2 regions of the Streptomyces chengmaiensis genome follow, and region 2 is predicted to be linked to the other one. Evidence: predicted binding sites of a transcription regulator. Region 2 holds the regulator's gene; the other holds the start of a gene.
The links. The regulator HrcA, encoded in region 2, represses chaperone genes, less so after heat shock. The targets are predictions, from matches to a motif close to TTNGCACTCNGNNNNNCNGAGTGCNAA.
Positions count from the first base shown of each region.

Region 1: the regulator HrcA is predicted to act here: its motif matches at 4,255-4,281, upstream of groES (co-chaperone GroES).

Region 1 covers NZ_JARWBG010000011.1:70,272-78,013, forward strand. Annotated here, with positions in the region: gene QCN29_RS12050 (multicopper oxidase family protein) at 1-973, shown strand, start outside; gene QCN29_RS12055 (SDR family NAD(P)-dependent oxidoreductase) at 984-1,757, shown strand; gene groL (chaperonin GroEL) at 2,069-3,697, opposite strand; gene groES (co-chaperone GroES) at 3,798-4,106, opposite strand; gene QCN29_RS12070 (polysaccharide deacetylase family protein) at 4,413-5,345, opposite strand; gene QCN29_RS12075 (class I SAM-dependent methyltransferase) at 5,561-6,796, shown strand; gene QCN29_RS12080 (RNA polymerase sigma factor) at 6,941-7,742, opposite strand, start outside.
Region 2 covers NZ_JARWBG010000025.1:42,275-50,016, reverse strand. Annotated here, with positions in the region: gene QCN29_RS21295 (nitronate monooxygenase) at 1-607, opposite strand, end outside; gene dnaJ (molecular chaperone DnaJ) at 753-1,895, opposite strand; gene hrcA (heat-inducible transcriptional repressor HrcA) at 1,896-2,912, opposite strand; gene QCN29_RS21280 (MBL fold metallo-hydrolase) at 3,081-3,803, shown strand; gene QCN29_RS21275 (DUF3097 domain-containing protein) at 3,899-4,714, shown strand; gene hemW (radical SAM family heme chaperone HemW) at 4,755-5,987, opposite strand; gene QCN29_RS21265 (AMP-dependent synthetase/ligase) at 6,114-7,742, opposite strand, start outside.

The sequences.
Region 1 (7,742 bases), on a different contig from region 2:
CGACGAGCGGTCCGCGGGGCTTGCGCTGCCGAAGACCTACGGAGTCGACGATCTGCCGGTCATCGTCCAGGACGTGCGGTTCGACGGAGCGGAGTTTGACCACGGGCACCGGCTGATGAGCGACACCGGCTTCCTCGGTGACCGCACGATGGTCAACGGCACACTCGACCCCTATGCGGAGGTGCGGGACGAGCGAGTGCGGCTGCGGCTGCTCAACGCCTCGACCGCACGCGTCTACGCCTTCGGGTTCTCCGACGGCCGGGAGTTCTCGCTGATCGGCACGGACGGCGGACTGCTGGAGCAGGCCGTGCCCATGGAGCGGATACGGCTCTCGCCCGGCGAGCGCGCCGAGATCGTCGTGCGGATGGAGCCGGGCGAGAAGACGGTGCTGCGCAGCTTCCCGCCGCGGGATCTGGGAGAGGGCTGGCAGAAGCGGTTCAACGGGGGCGACGACACCTTCGACGTACTCCAGCTGAGGGCACACCGGGAACTGCGTCCCTCACCCCAGGTCCCGGACCGACTGGGTGGGCTGGAGTTGCCGGATGCCTCCGACGCGGTCCGCGGGCGGTTCTTCGGGCTGCGGACGTCGGGCATCAACGGCAGGAAGATGGACATGGCCCGGATCGACGAGACGGTCACGCGTGGTGAAACGGAGATCTGGACGGTGCGCAACGAGCACGGCACTCCGCACAACTTCCATGTGCACGATGTGCAGTTCCGGGTTCTGGAGGTGGACGGTGAGCGCCCACCGGCGGAGCTGCGGGGCGCGAAGGACACGGTCTTTGTCCCCGGCCGTACGACCGTGAAGCTGGCGGTGCGGTTCGACGGACCCTCGGATCCAGACGTTCCGTATATGTACCACTGCCATCTGCTGTACCACGAGGACCTGGGGATGATGGGCCAGTTCGTGGTGGTCGACAAGGGTCAGAAGGCGGGCCGGGTCCATGTCCCGGACGGTCACCAGGGGCACTAACGTGCCGCCTATGACGACTGCACTGATTACGGGAGCGACCGCGGGGATCGGCGCCGCGTTCGCCCGGCGGCTCGGGTCGCAGGGCCACAACCTGGTGCTGGTGGCCCGGGACACCGAGCGCCTCCAGCGACAGGCCACGGAGTTGCACGACCGGCATGGCATCGAGGCGGAGGTGCTGACGGCCGATCTGGCGACGGAGGAGGGCATCGCGGCAGTCGAGCGCAGGCTCGTGGACCGCAGGGAGCCGGTCGATCTGCTCGTCAACAACGCTGGCTTCGGCAACAAGGGGCGCTACCTCGAGGTGCCCATGGCCGATGAGCTGACGATGCTGAAGGTGCACTGCGAGGCGGTGCTGCGGCTGACCTCGGCCGCGGCCGAGTCGATGCGGGAGCGCGGCCGGGGCGGGGTGGTCAATGTGGCCTCGGTCGCCGCCTTCGTGCCTCGCGGCACCTATGGCGCGTCCAAGGCATGGGTGGTGCAGTTCACCCAGGGCGCGGCACGGGACTTGGCCGGCTCCGGGGTGCGGCTGATGGCGCTCTGCCCCGGACTTGTGCGGACCGAGTTCCACCAGCGGGCCGGGATGGGAATGGACAACGTCCCGGGGTGGATGTGGCTGGACGCGGACAAGCTGGCAGAGGAGGCGCTGGCGGACCTGGCGCGTGGCAAGACGCTGTCGGTGCCGGACACGCGCTACAAGGTGCTGATGGGGGTGGTGAAGCTGACGCCGCGCGCGCTGCTCGGCGGGATCACCTCCAGGACAGGCCGCAAGTACGGGCCTCGGTAGCGATGTCGGCCGCGTCGCCGTCCAGGGCAGGGCGGCCGGCGGGCAGGGTCAGTGTGTGGCGGACGCCGTCCGGCCAACGGAAAGCAGCAGTTCATCGGCGGCTGCCTCCTCGTGTGCGCGGGTCCAGCCGCACGCTGCACGCGGCGGTGACGTCCGGCCGGGTGATGGAGCTGCTGCGCAGCGGAAGACGGAGAGGAAAGCCGTGAGGCCCGGCGCCCCGTAAGCGGGGTGCCGGGCCTCATCTGCGTGCGCGACGTGCCTCATAAGCGCGGACTCACAAGCGTGTGCCGCAAGCTCGCGTCGGAAGCGCGTCAGTGGGCGTGGCCGTGACCGTGGCCGTGGCCTGCGTCGGCCTCCTCCTCTTCCTTCTTCTCGACGACCAGGGTCTCGGTCGTGAGCAGCAGGGAGGCGATGGAGGCGGCGTTCTCCAGGGCGGAGCGGGTGACCTTGACCGGGTCGATGACGCCGGCCTTGACCAGGTCGCCGTACTCGCCGGTCGCGGCGTTGAAGCCCTGGCCCTTGTCAAGCTCGGCCACCTTGGAGGTGATCACGTAGCCCTCCAGGCCGGCGTTCTCGGCGATCCAGCGCAGCGGCTCGACGACCGCGCGGCGGACGACGGCGACGCCGGTGGCCTCGTCGCCCTCCTTGCCGAGGCTGTCCTCGAGCACCTTGGCGGCGTGGACCAGCGCGGAACCGCCACCGGAGACGATGCCCTCCTCGACCGCGGCGCGGGTCGCGGAGATGGCGTCCTCCAGGCGGTGCTTCTTCTCCTTCAGCTCCACCTCGGTGGCGGCGCCGACCCGGATCACGCACACGCCGCCGGCCAGCTTGGCGAGTCGCTCCTGGAGCTTCTCGCGGTCCCAGTCGGAGTCGGTGGTCTCGATCTCGGCCTTGATCTGGTTGACGCGGCCCTTGACGTCCTCGGCGTTGCCGCCGCCGTCGACGATCGTCGTGTCGTCCTTGGTGACGGTCACGCGGCGGGCGGTGCCCAGCACGTCGAGGCCGGCCTGGTCGAGCTTGAGGCCGACCTCCTCGGCGATGACGGTGGCGCCGGTCAGGGTGGCCATGTCGCCGAGCATCGCCTTGCGGCGGTCGCCGAAGCCGGGGGCCTTGACGGCCACCGCGTTGAAGGTGCCGCGGATCTTGTTGACGACGAGGGTGGACAGGGCCTCGCCCTCCACGTCCTCGGCGATGATCAGCAGCGGCTTGCTCGCGCCTGCCTGGATGATCTTCTCAAGCAGCGGCAGCAGGTCCTGGATCGCCGAGATCTTGCCCTGGTGGATCAGGATGTACGGGTCGTCGAGGACGGCCTCCATACGCTCCTGGTCGGTGACCATGTACGGGGAGAGGTAGCCCTTGTCGAAGGCCATGCCCTCGGTGAAGTCCAGCTCCAGACCGAAGGTGTTGGACTCCTCGACGGTGATCACACCGTCCTTGCCGACCTTGTCCATCGCCTCGGCGATCAGCTCGCCGACCTGCTGGTCCTGCGCGGAGAGCGCGGCGACCGCGGCGATGTCGGTCTTCTCCTCGATCGGGCGCGCGGTGGCGATCAGCTCGTCGGAGACGGCCTTGACGGCGGCGTCGATGCCCCGCTTCAGCGCGGCCGGGGAGGCGCCGGCGGCCACGTTGCGCAGACCCTCGCGGACCAGCGCCTGGGCCAGCACGGTGGCGGTGGTGGTGCCGTCGCCCGCGATGTCGTTGGTCTTGGTCGCCACCTCCTTGACGAGCTGCGCGCCGAGGTTCTCGTAAGCGTCCTCGACCTCCACCTCACGGGCGATGGTCACGCCGTCGTTGGTGATGGTGGGCGCGCCGAACTTCTTGTCGATGACGACGTTGCGGCCGCGGGGGCCGATGGTCACCTTCACGGTGTCGGCGAGCTGGTTGACACCGCGCTCAAGCGCGCGACGCGCGTCCTCGTCGAACTTCAGGATCTTCGCCATGGGAGCTTCTCAGTCCTCTCAATGGAACTGCGCCCCCGGCGCCCGGCTTACATACGTACGCGGGGGGCCAGGGGCGCAGATCACGGCACTGCCGGGTGAATTACTTCTCGATGATCGCGAGCACGTCGCGAGCAGAGAGGACGAGGTACTCGTCGCCGTTGTACTTCACCTCGGTGCCGCCGTACTTGCTGTAGAGCACGACGTCGCCGACCTTGACGTCGAGCGGCAGGCGCTCGCCGTTCTCGAAACGGCCCGGGCCCACGGCCAGGACAGCGCCCTCCTGGGGCTTCTCCTTGGCAGTGTCCGGGATGACCAGGCCAGAGGCCGTGGTCTGCTCGGCGTCGAGCGGCTGGACCACGATACGGTCCTCGAGCGGCTTGATGGCAACCTTGGAGCTGGTGGTCGTCACGATCCGACCTCCCCCTTCGGAGATCTCACGGGGTTAACTGATCTGAGGTGGCGACCAGGTGGATCCGTCGTCGCGGGTGCCGGACCTGCCTGTCGCTGTGTCTGGCACTCTCCTGTGGGGAGTGCCAGAGCCGAGACTATGACCGCGATTAGCACTCGGTCAAGCGGAGTGCCAGTAGAGCACCCGTTTCGGCCGTGCGGTGTCCGAAGGCCGTCGGCCGTCCGGCCCGCCGGGCAGCGGCACCCGGCGGCGTTCCCACTGCTCTGACCGGGCGCAGGCGCAGGCTCAGAGGCACCCGCAGGCGGCTCAGAGGTAGTCCTCCAGCCTGGCGACGGCGTAGCCCTTCGCCGTCACCGTGTTCATCACCCGACGGATCATGTCCGGCATCGTTCCCTTCCAATCCCCCCGACCCCGGAAGTGCGTGAGGATGATGTCGCCCGGGTGCAGATCCCGGTCCCACTCCCGCCACTCCATCCGGTCGGGGAACCCTTCTGCCGCCCAGAGGGGCACCGCCTTGATCCCGCACGACTGGGCGGCGCGCAGCGTGTCCTTGTTGTAGTTGCCGTACGGCGGCCGGAACAGCCGGGGCCGGGTGCCATAGCGCTTCTCCAGCTTGTCCTGCTGACCGCAGATCTCCCCCTTCTGCTCGGCGTACGACAGGGCGGGCAGATAGCGGTGGTTCAGCGTGTGGTTGTGCAGGGCGACCCCGCGGTCCTGCATCCGCTTGAAGTAGCCGTAGTCGTCCTCGATCAGGTAGTCGCTGAGGAAGGCACTGTACGGGATCCGCAGCTCGGACATCATCCGCAGCAGATCCGGGTCCTTCTCCATGCCGTCGTCGATGGTCAGGAAGACGACCTTCTCCTTCACCGGCACCGTGGTGAAGACCGGCGGCAGCGAGGCCCCGCCCGCGACCTCGAACCCTTTGCGCGTGGCGATCTCCGGCTTGGCCGCGGGGGGCGAAGGCGCGGTGAGCGGCGTCTGCTTCAGGCCCCACCTGCGGGCCGCGGCGACGCGGGCGGCGTGCTCCTTCTTCACCCGCTCGACATACGCGGTGAGGGCGCCGGCCGCACCCTGCCGCGCGTCCTGGCCGGCGGCGGGCCGGGAAGCGTCGCCGTCTGCGACCCCGCAGCCGGAGCCGAGGGCGGCGGCCAGCAGGACGACGAGCGCCGCGCCGGGCCGCGACGCCCTCCCCCCTTGTCGATATGACCTAATGCTTACCTTTTGTCTGACAAGCTGCATGGCGTCGCATCCTGACAGCACGGCGCGCCGCACCCGGCGCGACACCCCGTCGGCGCCGCCGCCGCGAGCGGACCATCCCCCGCCTGGCCGACAATGTCCCGGTGAACGCCCCTGACCCCGCCGCCCCGCCCGCTTCCGACGCCTCAGGCTCTTCCGCCCCCTCGGCCTCCTCAGCCTCCTCGGCCTCCTCCGACCCCCTCGTCTCCTTCGCCGCGCTGCGCACCGAGGAGGGCGCGGCGCTGCTGGCGGGCCTGGCCTCCTACGACCCGGCGCAGGAGCTGGCCGTCGCCACCCGGCTGCGTCGCGACCACCCGGCGGAGCTCGTCTCCGCCGCCCTGGGGCAGGCGCGGCTGCGGCAGCGGGCCGCCGCGAAGTTCGGCGCGGACGACGCCCAGCGGATGTTCTTCACCCCGAACGGCGTCGAGCAGGCGACCCGCCGCTCCGTCGCCGCCTACCGCGCAGGCCGCCTCGCCGCTCTCGGCGTACGCAGCGTCGCCGATCTGTGCAGCGGCATCGGCGGAGACGCGATCGCGTTCGCCCGCGCGGGCATCCGCGTCCTCGCCGTGGACCGGGACCCGTTGACCGCCGAGGTCGTGCGGGCCAACGCCGAGACCCTGGGTCTCGCGGGCCTGATCGAGGTCCGCTGCGCGGATGTGACGGAGGTCGACGTCTCGGCGTACGACGCCGTCTTCGTCGACCCCGCGCGGCGCGGCGGAGCGGGGTCGGCGGCCCGCGGCGGCCCCGGTGCAGGCGGCGGGCGCGGCCCCGGTGCGGGCGGCGGGCGGATCTTTGACCCGGAGGCCTACTCCCCGCCGCTGTCCTGGGCGGTCGGCGCGGCACGCACCCGCCCGCACGCCGCCCTGAAGGTCGCTCCGGGCATCCCCCACGAGGCGGTCCCCGAGGACGCCGAAGCCGAGTGGATCTCCGACGGCGGCGAGGTCAAAGAGGCCGTGCTCTGGTTCGGCACCCGCCCGGGCACGGTGACGGCGACCCTGCTGCCCGGCCCCCGCTCCCTGACCGGCCGGGGCCTGCCCGATCCGCCCGTACGGAAGGTGGGCCGCTATCTGTACGAGCCCGACGGCGCGGTCATCCGCGCACATCTGGTCGCCGAGGCGGCCGAGGAACTCGACGGCGGGCTGATCGACGAGACGATCGCGTACATCACCGCCGACGAGCTCCGCCCCACGCCGTATGCGACGGCCTATGAGATCACCGACGAACTCCCCTTCAACGTCAAGCGCCTCAAGGCGCTTCTGCGCGAGCGCGGGACCGGGGTGCTGACGGTGAAGAAGCGCGGCTCGGCGGTGGAGCCGGAGGAACTGCGCCGCAAGGTGAAGTCCGCGCTGGGCAGCGGCCCGCACGCGGTGACGGTGTTCCTGACGAGGGTGGCGGGGGCCCCGACGATGCTGCTGGGCCGGCCGGTCGGTTCTCCCCTGCAGCCCTGCCCGTAACCGGGGGCTCCGCCCCGGACCCCGTACGGCCTTCGGCCGTGCCTCAATCGCCGGACGGTCTGAAGTTCAGCCCCGGCTGGGGGTACCGCCCAGCGGTAGCCGGGGGAGCTTGACGCGCGGGGGTACAGCGGGCGGAGCCCTCGGTTACGGAAGGGCTGCGGCTTTCGTCCGCAGCAGCTCCCGCTCGCGTTCGTTGCCGGTGAGCGAGGCTGCGCGCTCGAACTCCGCGCGGGCCTCCGCGATGCGTCCCAGACGGGCCAGGAGGTCGCCGCGGACGCTCGGCAGCAAGTGGTAGCCCCTGAGGGCGGGTTCCGCGGAGAGTGCGTCCACGAGGGCGAGGCCCTCTGCCGGACCCTCGGACATCGAGACGGCGACGGCGCGGTTCAGTTCGACGACCGGGGACGGGGCGAGGCGCGCCAACTGCCCGTACAGTGCCGCGATCGCCGCCCAGTCGGTGTCCTCGTAGCGCACCGCCTGCGCATGGCAGGCGGCGATCGCGGCCTGCAGGGTGTACGGGCCGTACGGCCCGTGCCCCGCCCGCTGGAGCGCCTCGATGCCGCGGTGGATCAGCAGCCGGTTCCACCGGGCGCGGTTCTGGTCGGCGAGCAGCACCGGCTCGCCGTCCGGACCGGTGCGCGCCCGGAGCCGTGAGGCCTGGAACTCCAGCAGGGCGGCCAGGCCGTGGACTTCCGGCTCCTTCGGCATCAGACCGGCCAGGACCCGCGCCAGGCGCAGCGCGTCCTCGCACAGCGCGGGACGAAGCCAGTCGTCCCCGGCGGTGGCCGAGTAGCCCTCGTTGAAGATGAGGTAGATGACTTCGAGGACGGAGTCCAGACGCGCGGCGCGGTCCTCTCCGTACGGCACTTCGAAAGGCACTCCGGCTCTTCCCAGCGTCCGCTTGGCCCGCACGATCCGCTGGGCGACCGTCGCCTCGGGCACCAGGAAC
Region 2 (7,742 bases):
GTGCGACCAGTGAGAGCAGTCCGAGACCCGACCCGTCGGCGTCCGGGTCGTCCCGGTGGGAGCCCTGGTGCCCGCCCGCCTCGACGCCCTGCACGCACACGGCGGCCGCGCCCGCCTCCTCGGCGGCCAGCGCCTCCTCCGGGATGGTCGCGGTGACCACGGTGACCGTGCCGACCTTCGCGAACGCCTCCAGCACCGCGGGGGTCGGGCAGCCGAAGGTGAACGACACGACGGCGACGGGATCGTCGAGGAGTACGGCCAGCTTGGCCTCGTACCCGTCGTCCGCGCCGCTGTCGGGGTCGCCGAGCTCCGTCTCGTACCAGGCGGACTCCCCGGCCAGCTGCTGGCGGTAGACGTCGACGGCGGCGGTGTCGGCGGTCCCGGGCTGCGGCATGAAGAGATTCACCCCGAAGGGATGGCCCGTGAGCGCGCGGAGCCGTTTCACCTCCTGGTACATGCCGTCCGCCGTCTTGTACCCGGCCGCGAGGAACCCCAGCCCGCCCGCCTCGGCCACCGCGGCGGCGAGCTGGGGACACGATGCGCCGCCGGCCATGGGGGCCTGCACGATCGGAAGCCGGCAGAGGTCGGTCAGTGCGGTGGACGACATGCCCTGCATCGTGCCACGTCCCGCTCTGCGCCGGGGCTCCGCCCCCGGACCCCCGCTTACGGGGGCTCCGCCCCGGACCCCCGCTCCTCAATCGCCGGAGGGGCTGGATCATCCAGCCCCTCCGGGGGGCTCGGGGGCTTGACCCCTAACGCCCGTTGAACGCGTCCTTCAGGCGTGAGAACAACCCCTGCTGCCCCGGCTGGAACTGCCCCATCGGCCGCTCCTCACCCCGCAGCTTCGCCAGCTCCCGCAGCAGCCGCTCCTGCTCGGGGTCGAGCTTCGACGGGGTCTGGACCTCCACATGCACGATGAGGTCGCCGCGGCCGCCTCCGCGCAGATGGGTGACGCCTCGGCCGTGCAGCGGGATGGACTGGCCGGACTGGGTGCCCGGACGGATGTCGACCTCCTCCATCCCGTCCAGCGTCTCCAGCGGGCACTTCGTGCCCAGCGCCGCCGCCGTCATCGGGATGGTCACCGTGCAGTGCAGATCGTCGCCGCGCCGCTGGAAGACGGGGTGCGGCAGCTCGTGGATCTCAACGTACAGATCACCCGCGGGCCCGCCGCCGGGACCGACCTCGCCCTCGCCCGCGAGCTGGATGCGGGTGCCGTTGTCGACGCCTGCCGGGATCTTGACGGTGAGCGTCCGGCGGGAGCGCACCCGGCCGTCGCCCGCGCACTCCGGGCACGGCGTCGGCACGACGGTGCCGAAGCCCTGGCACTGGGGGCACGGCCGCGAGGTCATGACCTGGCCCAGGAAGGACCGGGTGACCTGCGAGACCTCTCCACGGCCGCGGCACATGTCGCATGTCTGCGCGGACGTGCCGGGCGCCGCGCCCTCACCGCTGCATGTCGTGCAGACGACGGCGGTGTCGACCTGGATGTCCTTGGTGGTGCCAAAGGCCGCCTCGGTGAGCTCGACCTCCAGGCGAATCATCGCGTCCTGCCCGCGCCGGGTGCGCGAGCGCGGCCCGCGCTGCGACGCGGTGCCGAAGAAGGCGTCCATGATGTCCGAGAAGTTCCCGAACCCGCCCGCGCCGAAGCCGGCGCCCGCGCCGCCACCGCCGCCCGCCTGGGACAGCGGGTCGCCGCCGAGGTCGTAGACCTGCTTCTTCTGCGGGTCCGACAGCACCTCGTACGCCGCGTTGATCTCCTTGAAGCGCTCCTGCGTCTTCGGGTCCGGATTCACATCCGGGTGGAGTTCGCGCGCGAGGCGGCGAAAGGCCTTCTTGATCTCGTCCTGCGATGCGTCGCGACGCACGCCGAGTACGGCGTAGTAGTCCGTGGCCACTTACGACTCCGCCAGGATCTGTCCGACGTAACGTGCCACTGCGCGTACCGCTCCCATCGTTCCGGGGTAGTCCATGCGGGTCGGTCCGACCACGCCGAGTTTGGCAACTGCCTCGTCGCCCGAACCGTAGCCGACCGCGACCACGGACGTGGAACTGAGCCCCTCGTGCTCGTTCTCATGGCCGATCCGCACGGTCACGCCGGAGTCCTTGGCCTCGCCGAACAGTTTGAGGAGCACGACCTGCTCCTCAAGCGCCTCCAGCACCGGCCGGATGGTCAGCGGGAAGTCATGCACGAAGCGGGTCAGATTGGCGGTGCCGCCGATCATCAGCCGCTCCTCGGTCTCCTCGACCAGGGTCTCCAGCAGGGTCGCGAGCACCGTGGAGACGGTGGCCCGGTCCTCCGTTTCGAACGAGTCGGGGAGGTCCTGCACCAGCTGCGGCACATCCGTGAAGCGCCGGCCCACGACACGGGCGTTGAGCCGGGCCCGAAGGTCCGCGAGCGAGGTCTCGCCGAACGGCGCGGGGCAGTCGACCATACGCTGTTCGACCCGCCCGGTGTCCGTGATCAGCACGAGCATCAGCCGGGCGGGAGCAAGGGAGAGCAGTTCCACATGCCGGACCGTGGAACGGGTCAGCGAGGGGTACTGGACGACGGCGACCTGGCGGGTCAGCTGCGCCAGCAGCCGCACCGTGCGCCCGACGATGTCGTCGAGGTCGACGGCCCCGTCCAGGAAGTTCTGAATCGCCCGGCGCTCGGGGGAGGACAGCGGCTTGACGCCCGCCAACCTGTCCACGAACAGCCGGTAGCCCTTGTCTGTCGGGATCCGCCCGGCGCTGGTGTGCGGCTGGGCGATGAAGCCCTCCTCCTCCAGCACCGCCATGTCATTGCGGACGGTCGCGGGCGAGACGCCGAGCCGGTGACGCTCGGTGAGCGCCTTGGACCCGACGGGCTCCTCCGTGCCGACATAGTCCTGGACGATCGCGCGCAGCACTTCGAGTCTGCGTTCACTGAGCACTGCGCACACCTCCAGCTGTGGTCTCTCTCGGTTCCTCGCCTGGCACTCACTGCATCCGAGTGCCAGCCTTTCCCCGAGCCAGTGTACGGCCGTGGGGTGCGCCCCTAGCAAGGGCGGCCGACCACGCTACCGCGAGCCGTCCCAGGTCGTTGCCAGTAGCGTCGCCGTATGGACGTCAGTTGGGAAGACTTCGGCTGGGAGCGGTTGGCCGACGGGGTGGGCCGACGGCGGCTTCCGGTATGGGACGCGACCGTGGGGCTGGTGGCCGGCGGGGACGCCGTTCTGCTGTTCGACACGGGGTCCACGCTGCGTGAGGGGGCCGCGATCCGGGCCCAGGTCGAGACCCTGACGGGCGGGCGTCGAGTGACGCATATCGCACTGAGCCATCCGCACTTCGACCATGTGCTGGGCACATCGGCCTTCTCCGGCGCCCATGTGTACGGGGCGGTCGGCGTCGACGCCCTGATGCGGCGGGAGCGGGACGCGATCCGCGCGGACGCGGTGCGGGAGGGGCTGGACGCGGCCGAGGCGGGCGAGTCCGTCGACCTGATGGTGCTTCCCCAGCACGGGGTGTTCGGCGAGCAGACGCTGGACCTCGGCGGCCGGCAGGTGCTGCTGGCCAATGTGGGGCCCGGCCACACCGGGCACGATCTGGCGCTGCTGGCGCCAGGCGACCCCGAGGTGGTGTTCTGCGGCGATCTCGTCGAGGAGTCGGGCGAGCCCCAGGCCGGCCCGGACGCCATCGCCTCACGCTGGCCCGCCGCCCTGGACCGGCTGCTGGCCCTGGGCGGGGACGACGCGATGTATGTGCCGGGGCACGGGGCGGTGGTCGACGCCGCGTTCGTACGGCGTCAGCGCGATGTGCTGGCGACACGCTTCGGCGTGTCGTAGCGTCGGCCGAGTGCGCGGCTGCGGCCCGGACCTGACGCCCCCTTGGCCGCATCCCCCGGGCGACGGCCCCCGGACCCCCGGCAGAATGGCCCTCCATGCGACCGCGACACTACAGCGCCGACCTGACAGCCCCCTGGAAGAAGTCCGCCCCGGCGCCCGAGGTGCCCGCGGAGCCGGATCTGGTGGTGGAGGAGGTCGCCACGGGCTTCTGCGGCGCGGTGATCCGCTGCGAGGCGGGAACGGTCACCCTGGAGGACCGCTTCGGCAAGCACCGGGCCTTCCCGCTCGCCCCACGCGGCTTCCTGCTGGAGGGCAGGGTCGTCACCCTGGTCCGCCCATCCTCCCCCGCCCCGTCGCGCCCCGCACGCACCGCCTCCGGCTCCCTCGCGGTCCCGGGCGCACGGGCCCGCGTCGCCCGCGCCGGGCGCATCTATGTGGAGGGCCGCCATGACGCGGAGCTGGTCGAGAAGGTGTGGGGCGACGATCTGCGCATCGAGGGCGTCGTCGTGGAGTACCTGGAGGGCGTCGACGACCTCCAGGCGGTCGTCGCGGACTTCGCACCGGGGCCGGACGCCCGCCTGGGCGTCCTGGTCGACCACCTGGTCCCGGGTTCGAAGGAGTCCCGCATCGCGGCCCGGGTCACGGGCGCCGGCGACGGCGACGTGCTCGTGGTGGGGCACCCGTACGTCGACGTCTGGCAGGCCGTGAAGCCCTCCTCGCTGGGCATCCCCGCCTGGCCGGCCGTCCCGCGCGGCGAGGACTGGAAGACCGGCGTCTGCCGGGCTCTGGGCTGGCCCCTCGACACGGGCGCGGCCTGGCAGCGCATCCTGGGCTCCGTGCACTCCTACAAGGACCTGGAGCCGGCGCTGCTGGGCGCTGTGGAGCGGCTCATCGACCATGTGACGGCGTGAGCGTCCGGCCCGTTGCGGGGGCCCTGGGGGGCCTGGGCCCTCAGTCCACCAGGTCCCTCACCACCGCGTCCGCGAGCAGCCGCCCCCGCAGCGTCAGCGCCGCCCGCCCCGCCTCATACGGCCCGGGTTCGAGGAGCCCCTCGGACAGGGCCCGTCCGGACGCCTCCAGGCCCGCCTTCCGCAGCAACTCCAGCGGCACGCCCTCCCGCAGCCGCAGCTCCAGCAGCACCCGCTCCACCCGGCGGTCCTCCGCCGACAGGAGCTCGCGGCCCGCGCCCGGGGAACGACCCTGCGCCAGGGCGGCCGCGTACGCGCCCGGGTGCTTCACGTTCCACCACCGGACACCGCCCACATGGCTGTGTGCGCCGGGGCCCGCGCCCCACCAGTCCGCGCCGCGCCAGTAGAGCTCGTTGTGCAGGCAGCGGCCCGCCTGTGAGGCGGTCCAGTTCGACACCTCGTACCACTCGAAGCCGGCCGCGGACAGGGTCTCCTCGGCGATCAGATAACGGTCCGCGTGCACGTCGTCGTCGGTCATCGGGACCTCGCCGCGCCGGATGCGGCGGGCGAGCTGGGTGCCCTCCTCGACGATCAGCGCGTATGCCGACACATGGTCGGGGCCCGCGCCGACGGAGGCGTCGAGCGAGGCCCGCCAGTCGTCGTCGCTCTCCCCCGGCGTGCCGTAGATCAGGTCGAGGTTCACATGGTCGAAGCCGGCGGCCCGGGCCTCGGCCACGCAGGCCTCGGGACGTCCCGGGGTGTGCGTACGGTCGAGGATCTTCAGCACATGCCGCCGGGCGCTCTGCATGCCGAAGGAGATCCGGTTGAAGCCGCCTTCCCGCAGCTCCGCCAGATAGGCCGGATCCACGGACTCCGGGTTGGCCTCCGTGGTGACCTCCGCGTCGTCGGCGAGCCCGAACTCGTCCCGTACCGCGCCGAGCATGGCCACCAGGTCGCCAGCGGCGAGCAGCGTCGGGGTGCCGCCGCCGACGAAGACGGTCCGCACGGGCCGCGGGTCGTCGCCGAGGACCTTGCGGGCGAGCCGGACCTCGTCGGCGAGCGTGGCGGCGTAGTTGTCGCGGGAGGCGAGCACGCCGCCGCTGCCGCGCAGCTCGGTGGCGGTGTAGGTGTTGAAGTCGCAGTAGCCGCACCGGGTGGCGCAGTACGGCACATGGAGATAGAAGGCGAGCGGACGGTCGGCTGACGCGTCGAGCGCGGACGCGGGCAGGGAGCCGTCCTCCGGCACGGGCTCGCCGTCGGGCAGTACGGAAGGCATGCCCTCCATTGTCCGTCACCGGCGGCGAACCCCTGCCGGGCGTCGCGCGCAGGCGTCGGGGCCGGGCGTCGGACTCGGACGTCGCGCGCCGGGCCGTGTGCGACGCGTCCGAGCCCGACGGCGGCCTCAGGCCTCGCGGGCGCCGTCGTACATCTCCTCGATGAGGTCCTTGTACTCACGCTCGACGACGGGCCGCTTGAGCTTGAGGCTGGGCGTCAGCTCGCCGTGCTCGATGTCCAGGTCGCGCGGCAGCAGCCGGAACTTCTTGATCGTCTGCCAGCGCTGAAGGCCTTCGTTGAGGCGCTGCACATAGCCGTCGACGAGCTGCTCCACCTCCTTGGAGGCGACGACCTCGGCGTAGGACTTGCCGCCCAGGCCGTGCTCCTCGGCCCAGCCGAGGATGGTCGCCTCGTCGAGGGCGATCAACGCGGTGCAGAAGTTCCGGTCCGCGCCGTGCACCAGAATGTTGGAGACGAACGGGCAGACCGCCTTGAACTGGCCCTCGATCTCGGCGGGCGCCACATACTTGCCGCCGGACGTCTTGATCAGGTCCTTCTTCCGGTCGGTGATCCGCAGATAGCCGTCGGCGGACAGCTCCCCGATGTCGCCGGTGTGCAGCCAGCCGTCCGACTCGAGGACCTCGGCGGTCTTGTCGGACAGTCCGTGGTAGCCCTCCATGATTCCGGGGCCGCGGAGCAGGATCTCGCCGTCGTCCGCGATGCGCACCTCGCAGCCGGGCAGCGGCTTGCCCACGGTGCCGGTGCGGTAGGCCTCGCCGGGGTTGACGAAGCTGGCGGCGCTGGACTCGGTGAGGCCGTAGCCCTCGAGGATGTGGATGCCCGCGCCGGAGAAGAAGTAGCCGATGTCGGGTGAGAGGGCCGCGGAGCCGGAGATGGCGGCGCGCAGCCGGCCGCCGAAGGCCTCGCGGAGCTTGCCGTAGACCAGCACGTCGGCGATCTTGTGCTTGGCGCTCAGCCCGAAGGGGGCGGATGCCTTGCCGGTGCGGCGGTAGCTGTCCTGTGCGGCCTTGGCGTACTCGCGGGCGACGCCGGCCGCCCACTGGAAGATCTTGTACTTGGCCCCGCCGGCGGCGCGCGCCTTGGCGGCGACGCCGTTGTAGACCTTTTCGAAGATCCGCGGAACGGCCGCCATATAGGTGGGCTGCACGACCGGCAGATTCTCGATGATCTTGTCGACGCGGCCGTCGACGGCGGTGACATGGCCGACCTCGATCTGCCCGGAGGTGAGCACCTTGCCGAAGACATGGGCGAGCGGCAGCCACAGGTACTGAACATCGTCCTTGAAGATCAGTCCGGTGGCGGCCATGGCCTTGGCCATGTACGACCAGTTGTCATGGGGCAGCCGGACGCCCTTGGGCCGGCCCGTGGTGCCCGAGGTGTAGATCAGGGTCGCAAGCTGATCAGCGGTGATCGCCTTGATGCGCTCCTTGACCGCGTCCGGGTGCTTCTCGAGGTGCTGTGCGCCCCGCGCCTCCAGCTCGGCGAGGGAGAGCACCCAGCCGTCCGGGTCCGCGGGGTCGGCCTCCACCCCCTCGGTGTCGATGACCACGACATGGCTGAGGCCCGGCAGCTCGGCACGCTTCTCCCGCGCCTTGGCCAGCTGTGAGGCGTCCTCGGCGATCAGCATCCGGCTCTCGGAGTCGGCCAGGATGTACGCGGACTCCTCGGCGTTGGTCGACGGGTAGACGGTCGTGGTGGCCCCACCCGCGCACATCACGCCCAGGTCGGCGAGAAT